DNA from 2 places in the Streptomyces crystallinus genome. Region 2 is predicted to be linked to the other one. Evidence: riboswitches for the same ligand, from Rfam matches in the RefSeq annotation. Region 2 holds a riboswitch; the other holds the start of a gene.
What was found. Region 2 has a riboswitch for S-adenosylmethionine ahead of thrC (threonine synthase). Riboswitches for the same ligand answer to the same signal wherever they lie in the genome.
Positions count from the first base shown of each region.

Region 1: linked by a shared signal. The riboswitch ahead of ABD236_RS21775 (aminotransferase class V-fold PLP-dependent enzyme) and the one ahead of thrC (threonine synthase) in region 2 are both predicted to bind S-adenosylmethionine.

Region 1 is NZ_BAAACA010000029.1:8,034-17,352, forward strand. It holds gene qcrC (cytochrome bc1 complex diheme cytochrome c subunit) at 1-673, shown strand, start outside; gene qcrA (cytochrome bc1 complex Rieske iron-sulfur subunit) at 670-1,719, shown strand; gene qcrB (cytochrome bc1 complex cytochrome b subunit) at 1,716-3,347, shown strand; gene trpD (anthranilate phosphoribosyltransferase) at 3,482-4,546, shown strand; SAM riboswitch class IV at 4,647-4,764, shown strand; gene ABD236_RS21775 (aminotransferase class V-fold PLP-dependent enzyme) at 5,005-6,435, shown strand; gene ABD236_RS21780 (Lrp/AsnC family transcriptional regulator) at 6,697-6,978, opposite strand; gene ABD236_RS21785 (rhomboid family intramembrane serine protease) at 6,975-7,718, opposite strand; gene ABD236_RS21790 (hypothetical protein) at 7,914-8,162, shown strand; gene ABD236_RS21795 (NYN domain-containing protein) at 8,205-9,319, shown strand, end outside.
Region 2 is NZ_BAAACA010000064.1:114,213-123,531, forward strand. It holds gene otsB (trehalose-phosphatase) at 1-802, shown strand, start outside; gene ABD236_RS33150 (alpha,alpha-trehalose-phosphate synthase (UDP-forming)) at 966-2,351, opposite strand; gene ABD236_RS33155 (glucosyl-3-phosphoglycerate synthase) at 2,427-3,374, opposite strand; SAM riboswitch class I at 3,551-3,678, shown strand; gene thrC (threonine synthase) at 3,696-5,006, shown strand; gene ABD236_RS33165 (MoaD/ThiS family protein) at 5,040-5,318, shown strand; gene ABD236_RS33170 (cold-shock protein) at 5,728-5,931, shown strand; gene groL (chaperonin GroEL) at 6,277-7,899, shown strand; gene murQ (N-acetylmuramic acid 6-phosphate etherase) at 7,988-8,905, opposite strand; gene ABD236_RS33185 (MurR/RpiR family transcriptional regulator) at 8,948-9,319, opposite strand, start outside.

The sequences.
Region 1 (9,319 bases), on a different contig from region 2:
CCTCGCCATCGACGAGGGCAAGAAGCTCTACTCCGTCGGCTGCGCCAGCTGCCACGGAACCGGCGGTCAGGGCACCTCTGACGGCCCCTCCCTGGTCGGCGTCGGCTCCGCCGCCGTGGACTTCCAGGTCGGCACCGGCCGTATGCCGGCGCAGCAGCCCGGCGCCCAGGTGCCGAAGAAGAAGGTCATCTACTCGCAGGCCGAGATCGACCAGCTCGCCGCGTACGTCGCCTCCCTCGGCGCCGGCCCGATCAAGCCGACCGAGAAGCAGTACAGCCCGGAAGGCGCGGACATCGCCAAGGGTGGCGAGCTGTTCCGCACCAACTGCGCCCAGTGCCACAACTTCTCCGGCAAGGGCGGTGCGCTCACGCACGGCAAGTACGCCCCGAGCCTGGAGGGCGTGGAACCGAAGCACATCTACGAGGCCATGCAGACCGGCCCGCAGAACATGCCGTCCTTCCCCGACACGACGATGCCGCAGAAGCAGAAGCAGGACATCATCGCGTACCTGGACGCCGTGAACAGTGAGAAGACGGCGAGCCCCGGTGGCCTCTCGCTCGGTGGCCTCGGCCCCGTCAGTGAGGGTCTGTTCGCGTGGATCTTCGGCCTCGGTGCCCTCATCGCAGTCGCCATCTGGATCGCGGCCCACTCCGCTAAGGCCAAGAAGTCATGAGTAGCCAAGACAATTCCGAGAACCTGCCCAGCGAGCAGGACCCCGAGCACGGCTCGGTCGAGCGCGCCCGCGACCCGTTCGCGGACCCGGGGCTGCCGCCCCACCGCCCGCGCGTCCAGGACATCGACGAGGCGGCCGCCAGGCGCTCCGAGCGCGTGGTCGCCGGTCTCTTCATGCTCTCGATGGTCGCGACGGTCGGCTTCATCGCCTCCTTCGTGATCTTCCCGATCGACAAGATCGTCTACATCTTCCCGTTCGGGCACGTCAGCGCGCTGAACTTCTCCCTGGGTCTGACCCTGGGCGTCGCGCTGTTCTGCATCGGCGCCGGCGCGGTCCACTGGGCCCGCACGCTGATGGCCGACGAGGAGATGTCGGACGACCGCCACGAGATCGCCGCGCCGCCGGAGGTCCGCGAGAAGGTCATGCAGGACTGGGCGGACGGCGTCCGCGAGTCCGGCTTCGGCCGCCGCAAGCTCATCCGCAACACCATGTACGGCGCGCTGGCCATGGTGCCGCTCGCGGGTGTGGTGCTCCTGCGCGACCTGGGCACCCTGCCCGAGGACAAGCTGCGCAAGACGATGTGGGCCAAGGGCAAGGCCCTCATCAACATGAACACCAACGAGCCGCTGCGTCCCGAGGACGTGGCCGTCGGTTCGCTCACCTTCGCCAAGCCCGAGGGCCTGGAGGAGGACCAGCACGACTTCCAGACCCAGATCGCCAAGGCCGCCCTGATGATCGTCCGGCTCCAGCCGGAGAACATCAAGGACAAGCGCGAGCTGGAGTGGTCGCACCAGGGCATCGTGGCGTTCTCGAAGATCTGCACCCACGTCGGTTGCCCGATCAGCCTGTACGAGCAGCAGACCCACCACGTGCTCTGCCCGTGCCACCAGTCCACCTTCGACCTCTCCGACGGGGCCCGCGTCATCTTCGGCCCGGCCGGTCACGCTCTGCCGCAGCTGCGCATCGGCGTGAACAGCGAGGGTTACCTCGAAGCGCTCGGCGACTTCGAAGAGCCCGTCGGTCCTGCCTTCTGGGAGCGCGGATGAGCACCACCACTGCGACAGACGAACGGCGCGAGCCCGGAAACGGCGAGAAGTTCGCCGACTGGGCGGACGGCCGGCTGGGGATCTACACCCTGGCCAAGACCAACATGCGCAAGATCTTCCCGGACCACTGGTCCTTCATGCTGGGCGAGATCTGCATGTACAGCTTCATCATCATCATCCTCACGGGTGTGTATCTGACGCTGTTCTTCCACCCGAGCATGAACGAGGTCGTCTACGACGGCTCCTACGTTCCGCTCCAGGGTGTGCGGATGTCCGAGGCGTTCAACTCGACCATGCACATCAGCTTCGATGTGCGCGGTGGTCTGCTGATCCGGCAGATCCACCACTGGGCGGCGCTGATCTTCCTCGCCGGCATGTTCGTGCACATGATGCGCGTCTTCTTCACGGGCGCGTTCCGCAAGCCGCGCGAGGTCAACTGGCTCTTCGGCTTCCTGCTGTTCTTCTGCGGCATGTTCACCGGCTTCACCGGCTACTCGCTCCCGGACGACCTGCTCTCGGGCACCGGCGTCCGGTTCATGGAGGGCGCCATCCTGGGCGTGCCGGTCGTCGGCACGTACCTGTCGTTCTTCATCTACGGCGGCGAGTTCCCCGGCGGCGACTTCGTGGCCCGGTTCTACTCGGTCCACATCCTGCTGCTGCCCGGCATCATGCTCGGCCTGATGATCACTCACCTGATCCTGGTCTTCTACCACAAGCACACCCAGTTCGCGGGCCCCGGCCGCACCAACAAGAACGTCGTGGGCGCCCCGCTGCTGCCCGTCTACACGGCCAAGGCCGGTGGCTTCTTCTTCCTGGTGTTCGGTGTCATCGCGGTCATCGCGGCGATCGCCTCGATCAACCCGATCTGGGAGATCGGCCCCTACCGCCCGGACCAGGTGTCGACCGGCGCCCAGCCCGACTGGTACATGGGCTTCGCCGAAGGCCTCATCCGGGTGATGCCGGGCTGGGAGATCAACCTGTGGGGCCACACGCTGGTCCTGGGTGTGTTCATCCCGCTGGTGATCTTCCCGCTGGTGCTCTTCGCGATCGCGGCCTACCCGTTCATCGAGGCCTGGATCACCAAGGACACCCGCGAGCACCACATCGCCGACCGTCCGCGCAACGCTCCCGTCCGCACCGGTATCGGTGTGGCGTGGGTGACCGCGTACATGGTGATGCTGGTCGGCGGTGGCAACGACCTGTGGGCGACCAACTTCCACCTGTCGCTCAACGCCATCACCTGGTTCGTCCGGATCGCCTTCTTCGTCGGCCCGGTCGTCGCGTTCATCGTCACCAAGCGGATCTGCCTGGGCCTGCAGCGCCGGGACGCCGAGAAGGTGCTGCACGGTCGGGAGACCGGCATCATCAAGCGGCTGCCGCACGGTGAGTTCGTCGAGGTCCACGAGCCGCTCGACGCCGGTCAGCTCTACAAGCTCACCGCGCACGAGCAGACCCGCCCGGCCGAGCTGCCGGCGGCCGTCGACGAGAACGGTGTCAAGCGCAAGGTCTCCGCGATGGAGAAGCTGCGCGTCAAGCTCCACAAGGGTTACTTCGGCGAGCAGAGCCAGATCGCCAAGCCGACCGCCGAGGAGTTCGAGGAGATCACCAGCGGCCACGGCCACCACTGATCCCCTCCCAGCGTCACCGCTGTACGCCACACAGCACAGGGCCCCGTCCAGGCGATGGACGGGGCCCTTCGCCGTGTCCCGGGCTGGATAGGGTGTTCCCATCCCTTATCCGTCGATGGACCCAGGAGCGGACCATGAACGTTGTGACCCCGGTAGGCGGCGACAGCGTGGCGGCCTACTCCTGGCCGGGCGTACTGGACGCCCTGCTGAACGGCGCCGACCAGAGCGCCGAGGCCACCGCCTGGGCGATGGACTCGATCATGCGCGGCGAGGCGACCGACGCGCAGATCGCCGGCTTCGCGGTGGCCCTGCGGGCCAAGGGCGAGACGGTGGCGGAGATCACCGGCATGGTCCGGGCGATGTACGAGCACGCCAACCTCATCGAGGTGCCCGGCCCGACCGTCGACATCGTCGGCACCGGCGGCGACGGCGCCAAGACCGTGAACATCTCCACCATGTCCGCCATCGTGGTGGCGGGCACCGGCGCCAAGGTCGTCAAGCACGGCAACCGGGCCGCCTCCTCCGCCAGCGGCGCCTCCGACGTCCTGGAGAAGCTCGGCGTCAACCTCGACCTCACCCCCCGCCAGGTGGTCCGGGTCGCCGAGGAGGCGGGCGTCACCTTCTGCTTCGCGGTCAAGTTCCACCCCGCCCTGCGGTACGTGGCCGCCGCCCGCCGCGAGCTCGGCATCCGCACCACCTTCAACTTCCTCGGCCCGCTCACCAACCCGGCCCGGGTCAAGGCCCAGGCCACCGGTGTGGCGGACGCGCGGATGGCGCCGATCGTGGCCGGGGTGCTCGCCGAGCGCGGCTCCCGCGCGCTGGTGTTCCGGGGCGACGACGGCATGGACGAGCTCACCACCACCGCGACCTCCCGGGTGTGGGTGGTACGGGACGGGTCGGTGCGCGAGGAGGCGTTCGACCCCAGGGACGTCGGCATCGACCTGGTGCCCGTCGAGGCGCTGCGCGGGGCCGACTCCTCGTACAACGCGGATGTGGCCCGGCGGCTGCTGGCCGGGGAGACCGGGCCGGTGCGGGACGCGGTGCTGCTCAACTCGGCGGCGGCGCTGGTCGCCCTGGAGCCCGGCGGCGGCAGCCTGGCGGACCAGATCCGGGACGGCATCGCCCGGGCGGCCGAGTCGGTGGACTCCGGGGCGGCGAGACGCGCCCTGGAGCGGTGGGTGGCCGCCAGCAACGCCTGAGGTCGCTCCTCCGGTGTGACGCGAGGTGTGACGCAAGGCGCAGTCCGGCATCCGGACTGCGCCTTGCGCGTACGCGGACGTATGGCAGGATGCTTTCCAAGGTCATGAGTGACAGCGACTACGGCCCCGGCCCGCTGTCCGGCAACCCTCCGTCCGTGGCGGGGTGCCCCGGGTGAAGACCAGGCCGCAGACAACAAGGTCTGCGGCAAGCGCGGACCCCTGCGCACTCTTTCTGTGAGTGGCGCGTCCCTGGGGTCCTGGTCCTCAAGGGAGCAGTCTCGTGAGCAAGCGAATGCGATAGGGCCTTCGGCCCCTTTCTCTGTACACCTCCGTACGCCTTCCGCACCTCTGCTCGGCGTACGTCGAGGTCAACCCCCGCACATCCGGCGCCGGTCGGTCCGCCGCCGTGTCGTGGGGCTCCACAGTCGTTTCGCCTCGTCCCGCCGGGAGATACCGCCATGTCCGCATACGCGTCCACGTCCACGACCGCCGCCACTTCCGCCGCCACTTCCGCCTCCGTCTCCGCGTCCGCCGCCTCCGCCTCCGCCTCCGCCGAGGAGCCCTGCTGCGCCGCGCCGCTGCCGGTGCTCGGCCGGGACGTCACCGTGCCGCTGGTCACCGGCGGCGAGGTGACCTACGCGGCCCTCGACTACGCGGCGAGCGCCCCGGCCCTTCAGCGGGTGTGGGACGACGTGGCCGCGTACGCCCCCTACTACGGCAGCGTCCACCGGGGTGCGGGCTACCTCTCGCAGCTGTCCACGGACCTCTTCGAGAACAGCCGGGCGGCGGTGGCCGAGTTCCTCGACTGCCGCCCCGCCGACCAGGTGGTCTTCACCCGCTCGACGACGGACTCGCTCAACCTGCTCGCCCAGGTGCTCCCGGCCGACTGCCAGGTCTTCGTCTTCGAGACCGAGCACCACGCCTCGCTGCTGCCGTGGCGGGACGCGCGGGTGACCTACCTCGACGCGCCGCGTACGCCGCAGCAGGCGGTGCGGACGCTGGAGCAGGCGCTCGCCGACCGCGACCCGTACGGCCCCGCCCTGGTCTGCGTCACCGGTGCCTCCAACGTCACGGGCGAGCTGTGGCCGGTACGGGAGCTGGCGGCGGCCGCGCACGCGCACGGGGCGCGGATCGTGCTGGACGCGGCGCAGCTGGCGCCCCACCACCCCGTCTCGGTGCGGGAGTTGGACGTCGACTGGATCGCGTTCTCCGGGCACAAGCTGTACGCGCCGTTCGGCTCGGGTGTGCTCGCGGGCCGCGCGGACTGGCTCCAGGCGGCCGAGCCGTACCTGGCGGGCGGCGGCGCCTCGCGCAAGGTCGCGCGGCGTACCGACGGCGGGGTGGACGTCGAGTGGCACACCACGGCCGCCCGCCACGAGGCCGGCTCCCCGAACGTGATCGGCGTCTACGCCATCGCGTCCGCCTGCAAGGCGCTCACCGAGGCGGGCTTCGACCAGCTGGTGGAGCGGGAGCGGCATCTGATCGCGAAGGTGCGGGAGGGGCTGGCGGCCCTTCCGCAGGTGCGCGTGCTGTCCCTGTTCGGCGATGACGCGCCGAGGGTCGGCGTGATCTCGTTCGTCGTCGACGGCTGGAACAGCTCGCACTTCGCGGCGGCGCTGTCGGCGGAGTACGGGATCGGGGTGCGGGACGGCCTGTTCTGCGCGCACCCGCTGGTGCGGACGCTGCTCGGTGGCTCGGAGCAGGAGCCCGGGGAGTGCGGGGCGCCCGAGGGGGCGCCGGGGTCCCTGAACGCGATCCGGGTCAGCTTCGGGGCGGGGACGCCGGATGAGCATGTGGAGCGGTTTGTGGGGGCGGTGCGGGAGTTGTGCGCGGAGGGGGCGAAGTGGTCGTACCGGGTGGAGGACGGCCGCTGCGTCCCCGCGGTCTGAATTGCCCCTCCCCACCCCTTCCCTAAACCCTCCGGGGGTGGGTGGGGGCTGAGGACGGTTTCCCGGGGGCTGCGCTCCCGGACCCCATCGCGGGCCTGCGGCCCCTGCACCCCGTTTTCGTCCGCGGGCCGGTGGCCGCTCCTCGCGCAGTTCCCCGCGCCCCTAACTGCCTAGGGGCGCGGGGAACTGCGCGAGCAACCCAGCACGGTCCGCAGACGACGGCGTACCCAGGAATGACCGGTTCTGCCGCCCGCCCAAGGGCTACGCGTCGAGGCCGATCGCGAACGCCGCCTCCAGGTCGTGCTGGGAGTACGTGCGGAACGCCACGTGCGTGTCCGTGACCTCGACGCCGGGGATCTTGCTGATCCGGCCGGGGATGATGTCCGCGAGGTCGTCGTGGCGGGCCACCCGGACCAGGGCGATCAGGTCGTAGGTGCCGGTCACCGAGTACACCTCGCTGACGTTCTCCAGCGACGCGATCGACTCCGCGATCTCGGGGATCCGGTCCACGCTGGTCTTGATGAGCACGATCGCGGTGATCACGGCTGGTTCTCTCCCTCGGTGGCGGCCGACGCGGATGGCTTCGGTCGTTTCGGTCGTTTCACTCTAGCCGTCCCCCGGAAGCGGACCCAGGCGTAGAGAAAGCCCAGGCCGAAGCCGACCAGATGGGCCAGATAGGCCACCCCGGGCCCGGTCGGGGCCGCCCGTACGGCCAGCCACTGCAGCACGAACCAGAACACCAGCACCGGAGCCGCCGGGAAGCGCAGCGGGAGGAAGAAGAGGAAGGGGAAGAGGCTGGTCACCCTCGCCCGGGGGAACAGGTAGAGAAAGGCGCCCAGCACGGCCGAGATCGCCCCGGACGCGCCCACCAGCGTCTGGTCGGAGGCCGAGTGCGCCATCGCGTACGCCAGCAGGGCGAGGTAGCCCGCGCCCAGATAGAACAGCGCGAAGCCGATCCTGCCCATGCGCTCCTCGGCCATCACGCCGAAGACGTAGAGGAAGAGCATGTTGCCCAGCAGGTGCAGCCAGTTGCCGTGCACGAAGAGGGCCGTGAGGGGGGTGACGAGCGCGCCGGGGTCACCGGCCGTGAGTTCGTTCGGGATGACACCCCAGCGGGCGAAATACGCGCTCTGGGCGGCGAGCAGCGCGTCCCCCGTCCCGTACGAGGGATTGAGACCCGACACGGGGCTCATGAGGAAGACCAGGCAGCAGGTCGCCAGCACGGTGTAGGTGACCGCGGGGCCCCGCGCCACCGCCGTCCGTACGACGCTCGGCTTGATCATGAAAAGAGCATGACGTAACAGGACCGATGGGTACAGACCGCCTCGCCGTGCCGGGGGGTACCCGGTAGGCCGTAGGGTTACGGGCAGTACATCCGCAGTTCGACGGCGCACCGCGAGATCCTGGACCACCGCTTCGACAGCCTCGACAGTCTCGACGGCTTCGACGCGAGAACCGTGGAAAGAGGACGGCACCACATGACGACGAGCGTTCCCCTCCCGAGCGCCACCACCCGGTGGCGCTGCACCCTCTGCGGCAATCTCACCCGCTTCGACGTCACCCGCTCGTCGAAGGTCGTCGAGTACGTCCATCTGGACCTCGCCGGGGAGCCGAAGGTCGAGGAACGCGAGGTGGTCAGTGAGACCATCGAGTCGGTGCGCTGCCGCTGGTGCAACGCGGTGGACCAGATCGAGCTGGTGGACAGGCCGGGCGCCGGCTCCGAGTGAGCGGCCCCGGTGAGTGACGGACGACAGTTGAGGTGACCGATCGTGGAGCATGCAAGCGGTGCCGACCCGGCCGGCGCGGCCGGTGACGGCCCCGCCGAGGTGCTCGACCGACCGCTTCCCGAAGGGGTGCGGCGCAGGGTCGTCGCGCTGGTCTCGGACGCCTTCGGCGGGCTGACCGTCGCCGAACTGCCCTCGCAGTTGCGGCAGTACGCCCGTTTCACCCCGACTCGTCGTGCCAAGTTCGCGGGCAACGCGATGGCCGCCGCCCTGGAGTCCGACCCGGTCTTCCGCCAGCGGATCGGGGAGCGGCTCAAGGAGGCGCAGCCGGAGCTGGCGGGCGCCCTGGAGTCCGGCGCGCCGCCCGCGGCCGCCGACCCGGTGGACGTGGCGGCCGCCGCGTATGTGCTGCGGCCCACCGGCTGGGTCAAGCTGGTCGCCGCCGCCGGCGAGGAGGCCCAGCGCGCCGACGCCGAGCGGGCCGACGAGGAGGGCCGGCGCGAACTGGAGCGGCTGCGCCAGGAGCTGGCCGAGGCGCACGAGCGGCTGCGCACCGAGCAGGAGGAGCTGCGCGCCGAACTGGCCGCGGCCCGCAAGGAGGCCGAAGCGCTCCAGCGCAAGCTGCGCAGCGCGCTCAGCGACGTCAAGCGCGGCGAGGCCGCCCTGCGCAAGGTCACCGGCGAGATCGACGGGATCAGAGCGGAGGCGGCGGCCCAGGTGGCCGCCGCCGAGAGCGAGTCGCGGCGGATCAGGACCCGGCTGGGCGAGGCCGAGGCGTCCGTGGAGGCGAGCCGCCGCGCGGTGCGCGAGGGCCGCTCGATCGAGGACATGCGGCTGCGGCTGCTGCTCGACACGGTGCTGGACGCGGCCTCCGGGCTGCGCCGTGAACTCGCCCTGCCCCCGGCCTCGGTGCGGCCCGCCGACACCGTGGAAGCGGTCGAACCGGGGCAGATGACCCCGAAGGACATCGCGGCCCGGGCGCTCTCGGAGACCGATCCGGCGCTCCTCGACCAGCTGCTCGCACTGCCCCAGGTGCATCTGCTGGTGGACGGCTACAACGTCACCAAGACCGGCTATCCGACGATGCCGTTGGAGAAGCAGCGGCTGCGGCTGCTCGGCGGTCTCTCGGTGCTCGCCGCGCAGACGGGCGCCGAGGTCAC
Region 2 (9,319 bases):
CGCCGGGCGTGAGGCCCTGGCCGCGCTCCTGGCCGCGCCCGAGCGGGCCGTGATCGCCCTCGACTTCGACGGCACGCTGGCCGAGATCGTCCCCGACCCCGAGCAGGCCCGAGCGCACCCCGGCGCGGTGCCCGCGCTCGCGGCGCTCGCCCCCAAGGTCGCCTCGGTGGCCGTGATCACCGGGCGGCCGGCGGGCGTGGCCGTACGGTACGGGGGCTTCGCGGGCGTTCCCGGCCTGGAGCACCTGGTGGTGCTGGGCCACTACGGCGCCGAGCGCTGGGACGCGGTGACCGGGACGGTCCACGCGCCCGCGCCGCACCCCGGGGTGACCGCCGCCCGGGCCGAGCTGCCCGGGGTGCTCGACGCGCACGGGGCCTGGCGGGGCACCTGGATCGAGGAGAAGGGGCAGGCGGTCGCGGTGCACACGCGGCGCGCCACGGATCCGCAGGCCGCGTACGCCGCCCTGCACGACCCCCTCGCGGCTCTGGCCACCCGCCACGGGCTGATCCTGGAGCCCGGCCGGCTGGTGCTGGAGCTGCGGCCGCCGGGGATGGACAAGGGGGTGGCTCTGGCGGAGTACCTGCGGGAGGTGGGGGCCGGGGCGGTCCTGTACGCCGGGGACGACCTGGGTGATCTTCCCGCGTTCGCGGCCGTGGAGAAGCTCCGGTCGGGCGGGGTGCCGGGGTTGTTGGTGTGCAGTGGGTCGGCGGAGGTGCCGGAGGTCGCGGAGCGGGCGGATCTGCTGGTGCCGGGGCCGGCGGCGGTGGTCCAGTTCCTCTCGGCGCTGGCCGAGGCGCTTTAGCCCCTGGCGGCCGGATGTTCGTCTGCGGACCGTAGGTAGCTGGTCGCGCGGTTCCCCGCGCCCCTAAATGCCCAGGGGCGCGGGGAACTGCGCGAGCAACCCAGCACGGTCCGCAGCCGAAAGGTCCCTCGGAGAGTTTCGGGAAGGGGCGGGGTGGGGGAAATCAGCGTCGTAGCGCGGACAACTGGTCCAGGAACCAGCGCTGGGGCGGGAGCGCCGTCGCCGCCGCAGCCAGCCGCTTCGTGCGGGCCGTACGTTCCTCCGGCGCCATCGACAGCGCCTCGTGCAGCGCCGCCGCCGTCCCGGACACGTCGTACGGGTTCACCCCCACCGCGTCCTCCCCCAGCTCCTCCCACGCCCCGGCCTCCCGCGACAGGACCAGCGCGCACCCCTCGTCCGAGACGACCGGGACCTCCTTGGCCACCAGGTTCATCCCGTCCCGGATCGGGTTCACCAGCGCCACGTCCGCCAGCCGGTACGCCGCGAGCGACCGAGCGAAGTCGTCCTTGACGTGGAGGACCACCGGGGTCCAACCCGGCGTCCCGTACGTGGAGTTGATGGACGCGGCCAGCCGCGACACCTCCTCCGTGTACGACCGGTACACCGCCAGGTCCTGCCGCGACGGATACGCGAAGGCGACGTGCACCACCCGCTCGCGCCACTCGGGCCGCTCCTGAAGGAGCTGCCGGTAGGCCAGCAGCCCCCGCACGATGTTCTTCGACAGCTCCGTGCGGTCGACCCGCACGATCGTGCGGCGGCCCGCGCCGATCTCCTCGCGCAGGGACGCCATCCGCTCCTCGACGTCCGCCTCGTGCGAGCGGGCCCGCAGGAACTCCGCGTCGGCGCCGAGCCCGTGCACCCCGACCCGGGTGGTGCCGGTCCCGCCGACCACCTCCTCGCAGCAGCGCGTGAACGCGTCCGCCCAGCGGTGGGTCAGGAAGCCGAGCCGGTCCGCGCCGAGCATCCCCCGCAGCAGCTGGGCGGCCACGTCGTCCGGGAGCATCCGGAAGTACTCCGGCGGCGCCCACGGGGTGTGCGAGAAGTGGCCGATCCGCAGGTCGGGGCGGAGCTCCCGGAGCATGCCGGGCACCAGCGTCAGGTGGTAGTCCTGGACCACCACGGCCGCCCCGTCCGCCGCCTCGTCCGCCAGCGCCTGGGCGAACGCCCGGTTGTACGCCTCGTACGCACCCCACTGGCGGCGGAACTCCGCGTCGAAGACCGGCTCCAGCGGGGTCTGGTACAGCATGTGGTGGACGAACCAGAGCACCGAGTTCGCGATGCCGTTGTACGCGTCGGCGTGCACGGCGGCGTCGATGTCGAGCATCCGTACGCCCGGCTCGCCCACCCCGCGCCGCACGGCCTCCCGGTCGCCGTCGCCGAGCGCGGAGCACACCCACAGGGTGTCCGCCTCGGCGCCGATGGCGCTCAGGCCGGAGACCAGCCCGCCCCCGCCGCGCCGGGGCGTGAGTGTCCCGTCGGGGTCGAGGGCGTAGGAGACCGGGCCGCGGTTGGAGGCGACGAGGATGTGGGCAGCGCGCGCGGAGACCATGGAGACGAACCTAGCCCGAAGCGGAATGCCTCAAACGTGCGAACGGCGGCACGGACCTCTGATGCTCACGCCCGGTTACGCCGCGCGATGCACCGCGTACTCCGAGATTTCCCTCATCGGCGGCCGCTCCTCGGTGTCGACCTCGTAGGTGCGCGGGACGAAGCCCTGCTCGCCGCGCTCGAACTGGGTCAGCGCGGGGCGCACCAAGTGGGCCCGGGAGAGCCGCAGTTGGGCGGTGCGGTAGATCGCCGCCGCCATCCGGCCGAGCGCCTGGCCGTCCTGGTGGCGGTGTTTGCGTACGCCGACGTCCACCTGGGCCAGCGCGTCCAGGCCCACCGTGTGCAGCGCGTCGACGAGCAGCCCCAGCTCCACTCCGTAGCCGACCGGGAACGGCAGCCGCTCCAGGAGGGAGCGCCGGGCCGCGTACTCGCCGCCCAGCGGCTGGACGAAACCGGCGAGGCGCGGCCAGTGCAGATTGAGCAGCGGCCGGGCCACGAGTTCGGTGACGCGACCGCCCTGACCTGGGGAGTCGCCGAAGGGGCGGTCGTACATCGCCTTGACGAAGTCCACCTCGGGGTCGGTCAGGAGCGGGCCGACGATGCCGGAGACGAAGCCGGGATCGAAGTCCTTCAGGTCCGCGTCGACGAAGCAGACGACGTCACCCGTGGTGACCAGCAGCGAGCGCCACAGGACCTCGCCCTTGCCGGGCAGCGCGGGTATCCGGGGCAGGATCGCGTCCCGGTGCACCACCCGGGCGCCCGCGCGGGCCGCGACCTCGGCCGTACGGTCGGTGGAGCCGGAGTCGACCACCACCAGCTCGTCCACCAGCGGCACCGCGGCGGTCATCAGCTCGCGCCGGATGGCGGTCACGATCTGCCCGACCGTGGCCTCCTCGTTCAGCGCCGGCAGCACCACGCTGACGGTGGTGCCGGTGCGGCGCTTGGCGGCCGTGATCGCGTCCAGCGGGCGGTCGGCCGCCGACCAGGAACGCCTGCTCAGCCAGCGTTCCACCTCTTCCAGCACGATCGGTGACCCCTCTGTGAGTGACGGTGTGGCCGCCGCGTGTGATCCATCTCGCGGTTCGGACGACTATCTCAACCGTCCGGGCCTTCGGTTACAGTCTTGAACAACGCGGACGGCCGTCGCATGTCGGGGTCGTCGCGCGAACAAATGCCCGGGTCCTGGACCCGGTGCCACAGCGCTCATCCAGAGGGACTGAGGGAACGGCCCGTTGAAGTCCCGGCAACCCTCCTGCCGACCGCGAGGTCACGGTGGGGAAGGTGCCAATTCCGTCTCATGGCGAAATGCGCCATGGGGAAGATGAGGAGAAAGGGCCTCGCCATCATGGCTGTGCAGACCGTTGAGAACGCCACCGACGCCACCACCACGAATGCCGCCGACGCCGTGGACCTCGGTCCCGCCGCCGCGCTTTCCTGCCGGGAATGCGGGGAGCGGTTCGAGCTCGGCCCCGTCTTCGCCTGTGCCCTGTGTTTCGGTCCGCTCGAAGTCGCGTACGACCTTCCCACGGGTGACCCCGAGGCGCTCCGCAAGCGGATCGAAGCGGGCCCGAACAGCATCTGGCGCTATGCGCCCCTGCTGCCTGTTCCGGCCAATGTGGCTGAAAAGCCCAACCTGAATCCGGGATTCACCAAGCTCGTCAAGGCCGACAATCTCGCCCGTGAACTGGGCGTCACCGGCGGCCTGTACGTGAAGGACGACTCCGGCAACCCGACGCACTCCTTCAAGGACCGCGTCGTAGCCATCGCCGTCGAGGCCGCCCGCGCCTTCGGCTTCACCACGCTCTCCTGCTCCTCCACCGGTAACCTCGCGGGCGCCGTCGGCGCGGCCGCCGCCCGGGCGGGGCTGCGCTCCTGCGTCTTCATCCCGCACGACCTGGAGCAGGGCAAGGTCGTCATGGCCGCGGTGTACGGCGGCGAGCTCGTCGGCATCGAGGGCAACTACGACGACGTCAACCGCTTCTGCTCGGAGCTCATCGGCGACCCGCTCGGCGAGGGCTGGGGCTTCGTGAACGTCAATCTGCGCCCGTACTACGGCGAGGGCTCCAAGACGCTGGCGTACGAGATCTGCGAGCAGCTCGGCTGGCGGCTGCCCGACCAGATCGTCATCCCGATCGCCTCCGGCTCCCAGCTCACGAAGATCGACAAGGGGCTGCAGGAGCTGATCAGGCTGGGCCTGGTCGAGGACAAGCCGTACAAGATCTTCGGCGCCCAGGCGGAGGGGTGCTCTCCGGTCTCCACCGCCTTCAAGGCGGGCCACGACGTCGTACGGCCGCAGAAGCCGGACACCATCGCCAAGTCGCTGGCCATCGGCAACCCGGCGGACGGCCCGTACGTCCTGGACATCGCCCGGCGCACCGGCGGCGCGGTGGAGGACGTGAACGACGAGCAGGTCGTCGACGCGATCAAGCTGCTCGCCCGGACCGAGGGCATCTTCGCCGAGACCGCGGGCGGCGTCACGGTCGGCGTCACACAGAAGCTCATCGAGAACGGGCTGCTGGACCCGAGCCTGACTACTGTCGTCCTGAACACGGGCGACGGCCTCAAGACCCTGGACGCGGTGGCGCCGACCACCGGCCCGACCGCGACCATCCGCCCGAGCCTGGACGCGTTCCGCGACGCCGGCCTGGCCGGCTGACCCACCAGCTCCCAGACGGAAGGCAGGAAGCCCATGAGCGTCAACGTCCGCATCCCCACCATCCTCCGCACCTACACCGGCGGCAAGGCCGAGGTCGCGGCCGAGGGGGCCACCCTCGCCGAGGTCATCGCCGACCTGGAGAAGAACCACACCGGGATCGCCGCCCGGGTCCTGGACGACCAGGGCAAGCTGCGCCGCTTCGTCAACGTGTACGTCAACGACGACGACGTCCGCTTCGAGCAGGGTCTTCAGACGGCGACGCCGGACGGCGCCGGGGTCTCGATCATTCCGGCCGTCGCGGGCGGTTGCTGAACCTACGCTGCGTTACCTGAATTGCCCCCTCCGCAAGCTAAGCGGAGGGGGCAATTCAGTGTGGTTGAGCGCGGTACAGTGGGGAAGTCCCCTTCGTTGTCCATGCCACGCGCATATGAGAACGCGACGAACGGGCGTCGAGAAGCAGTCAAAGTGTTCGAGCATATTGCTCCTTAAGTGCGCTTTGCCCGGCCCGACTTGCCCCGGAATGCTGGAATAGGCGGCATTCCGCTCCTGACCCGTGCCCGGAATTCTCGTCCGATTGACCTGTTGCAGAGGGCAGTTGGGCAGATACATTCAGCCGCGGTCGACGCGTTCCGGCGCACACCCTCTCCTGTCGGAGGGTGAGGTCTGACCCGGGTCCGCGAAGTGCGGTCCCGTGCAAGGGCCAGTAATAGGGGAGTTAGGCATGGCTCAGGGCACCGTCAAGTGGTTCAACGCGGAGAAGGGGTACGGCTTCATCGCGGTCGACGGTGGTGCGGATGTTTTCGTCCACTACAGCGCGATCCAGATGGACGGGTACCGCACCCTTGAAGAAGGTCAGCGAGTCGAGTTCGAGATCTCGCAGGGCCAGAAGGGTCCGCAGGCGGACATGGTCAAGCTCGCCGTCTGATCTCGGCGCGATCGGCCACCGACGCACACAGGCCCGTGGGGCCCGCATCCTCTGTAAATGGATGCGGGCCCCACGTGTGTGTTCCGGGCCCGGCGCCCGGCCCCGCCACCGGCGCGCGGGGTGTCCGGGACCCGGCCGGGGCGACGGGGCGGCCTTGCACTCTCCTGGGCCGAGTGCTAATCATTGGGCTTAGCACTCTCCGAGTGAGAGTGACAGAACTTGGATCGGGTCAGTGAGGCCCGCGGACCTCGTGGGGCAAGGAACCACAAGGGTCGCAGGCCGTCCGTCGCGGGCACCGGCGCGGTCCACGAAGAACGCCACCCCTGTCCGGGAGGACCACTTCACATGGCCAAGATCATCGCGTTCGACGAGGAGGCACGGCGCGGTCTCGAGCGCGGGATGAACCAGCTCGCCGACGCCGTAAAGGTCACCCTTGGCCCCAAGGGCCGCAACGTCGTCCTCGAGAAGAAGTGGGGCGCCCCCACGATCACCAACGATGGTGTCTCCATCGCCAAGGAGATCGAGCTCGAGGACCCGTACGAGAAGATCGGCGCCGAGCTGGTCAAGGAAGTCGCCAAGAAGACGGACGACGTCGCCGGTGACGGTACGACCACCGCGACCGTCCTCGCCCAGGCGCTGGTGCGTGAGGGTCTGCGCAACGTGGCCGCCGGTGCCAACCCGATGGCCCTGAAGCGCGGCATCGAGAAGGCCGTCGAGGCCGTCTCCGGTGCGCTCCTGGAGCAGGCCAAGGATGTCGAGACCAAGGAGCAGATCGCTTCGACGGCCTCCATCTCCGCCGCCGACACCCAGATCGGCGAGCTCATCGCCGAGGCGATGGACAAGGTCGGCAAGGAAGGCGTCATCACGGTCGAGGAGTCCCAGACCTTCGGTCTGGAGCTCGAGCTCACCGAGGGCATGCGCTTCGACAAGGGCTACATCTCGGCGTACTTCGCGACCGACATGGAGCGCATGGAAGCCGCGCTCGACGACCCGTACATCCTGATCGTCAACTCGAAGATCGGCTCGGTCAAGGACCTGCTGCCGCTCCTCGAGAAGGTCATGCAGTCGGGCAAGCCGCTCCTGATCATCGCCGAGGACGTCGAGGGCGAGGCCCTGTCGACCCTGGTCGTGAACAAGATCCGCGGCACCTTCAAGTCCGTCGCCGTCAAGGCCCCGGGCTTCGGCGACCGCCGCAAGGCGATGCTGAACGACATCGCCATCCTCACCGGCGGCACGGTCATCTCCGAGGAGGTCGGCCTCAAGCTGGAGAACGCCGGTCTCGACCTGCTCGGCCGCGCCCGCAAGGTCGTCATCACCAAGGACGAGACCACCATCGTCGACGGTGCCGGTGACAGCGAGCAGGTCGCCGGTCGCGTGAACCAGATCCGCGCCGAGATCGAGAACTCGGACTCGGACTACGACCGCGAGAAGCTCCAGGAGCGCCTGGCGAAGCTGGCCGGGGGCGTGGCCGTCATCAAGGCCGGCGCCGCCACCGAGGTGGAGCTCAAGGAGCGCAAGCACCGCATCGAGGACGCCGTGCGCAACGCGAAGGCGGCCGTCGAGGAGGGCATCGTCGCCGGCGGTGGCGTGGCCCTGCTCCAGGCCTCCTCGGTCTTCGAGAAGCTGGACCTGTCGGGTGACGAGGCGACCGGCGCCAACGCCGTGAAGCTCGCCCTGGAGGCCCCGCTCAAGCAGATCGCCGTCAACGGTGGTCTCGAGGGTGGCGTCGTCGTCGAGAAGGTGCGCAACCTGGCCGTCGGCCACGGTCTGAACGCCGCGACCGGCGAGTACGTCGACATGATCGCCGAGGGCATCATCGACCCGGCGAAGGTCACGCGCTCCGCGCTGCAGAACGCTGCGTCGATCGCCGCGCTGTTCCTCACCACCGAGGCCGTCATCGCCGACAAGCCGGAGAAGGCCGCCGCGGCCGCTCCGGGCGGCATGCCGGGCGGTGACATGGACTTCTGATCCTTCTCGAAGGATCGGCGAGCCCGGTTGCGTACGGAGGGCGGCACCCCGCTGGGGGTGCCGCCCTTCGGCGTGCCGGCGGCGGGGCCTACGGCAGCGCCGCCCGCAGCCGGCCCTGGGTCTGCGACAGGCGGCGGTTGGCGGTGGCCGCGTCCACGTCCGCCAGCAGCATCAGGATCGCCGTCTTCACCTCGCCGTCGGCGGCCGTCAGGGCCGTCTCGATCCGGTCGTCGTCCGCCCCGGTGGCCAGCGCGACGATCCGGCGGGAGCGGGCGCGCAGCTTCTCGTTGGAGGCCCGGACGTCGACCATGAGGTTCCCGTACGTCTTGCCGAGCCGGATCATGGTGATCGTCGAGATCATGTTGAGGACGAGCTTCTGGGCGGTGCCGGACTTCAGCCGGGTGGAGCCGGTCAGCAGCTCGGGCCCCACCACCACCTCGATGCCGTGCTCGGCGGCGGCGGCGAGGGCCGAGCCCGCGTTGCAGGCCAGGCCGATCGTCAGCGCCCCGCGCGCCCGGGCGTGCTGCACGGCGCCCACCGCGTACGGGGTGCGGCCGGAGGCGGAGACGCCGACCACCGTGTCGAGCGCGGTCAGCCCGAGCGCGTCCAGGTCGGCGGCGGCCAGCTCCTTGGAGTCCTCGGCGCCCTCGACGGAGCTGGCGAGGGCCTTCGGCCCGCCCGCGATCAGCCCGACGACCTGCGCCGGGTCGGTGTTGAAGGTGGGCGGGCACTCGCTGGCGTCCAGGACGCCGAGCCGCCCGGCGGTGCCCGCGCCCGCGTACACCAGGCGCCCGCCGCGGCCCATCCGCTCGGCGGTGGCGTCGATGGCGGCGGCGATCCGCTCCAGCTGCGCGGCGACGGCCGCCGGGACGCCGGCGTCCTCGCTGTTCATCAGGCGGGCGATCTCGGCGGTCGGCAGCCGGTCGATGTCGGCGAGCTCGGGCCGGAAAGCCTCGGTGGTCAACGCGGCCAGCTGGGCGCGGAGTTCCCCGTACGTGGAAGTCATGACAGCGCTGCTCTTTCCGTACGTGTGCGAGGGCACCCGGGGTCAGCGGGTGCGCGGGCTGCGGCGGTGCGCGAGCGCCTCGTAGGAGGCGGCCAGCGCGGGGGCGGCCGTCTCGTAGGTGCGCTGGGCGACCCCGACGAACAGGCAGTCCACGACGAGGAGTTGACTCGTGCGGGACGACATCGCGGCCGGGCGCAGCTCGCTCTCGCGGGCGGTCGAGGTGGTCAGTATGTGGTCGGCGTACTGGCAGACGGGGCCGTCGGGGCGGCCGGTGATGGCGATGGTGGTGGCGCCCCGGTCGAAGGCGACGCGCAGCGGCTCGATGGCGTCGCCGGTCGAGCCGGAGTGGGTGATGGCGACCGCCGCGTCCCCCGAGCGCAGCTGCACGGCGTTGGTGACGGCGAGGTGCGGGTC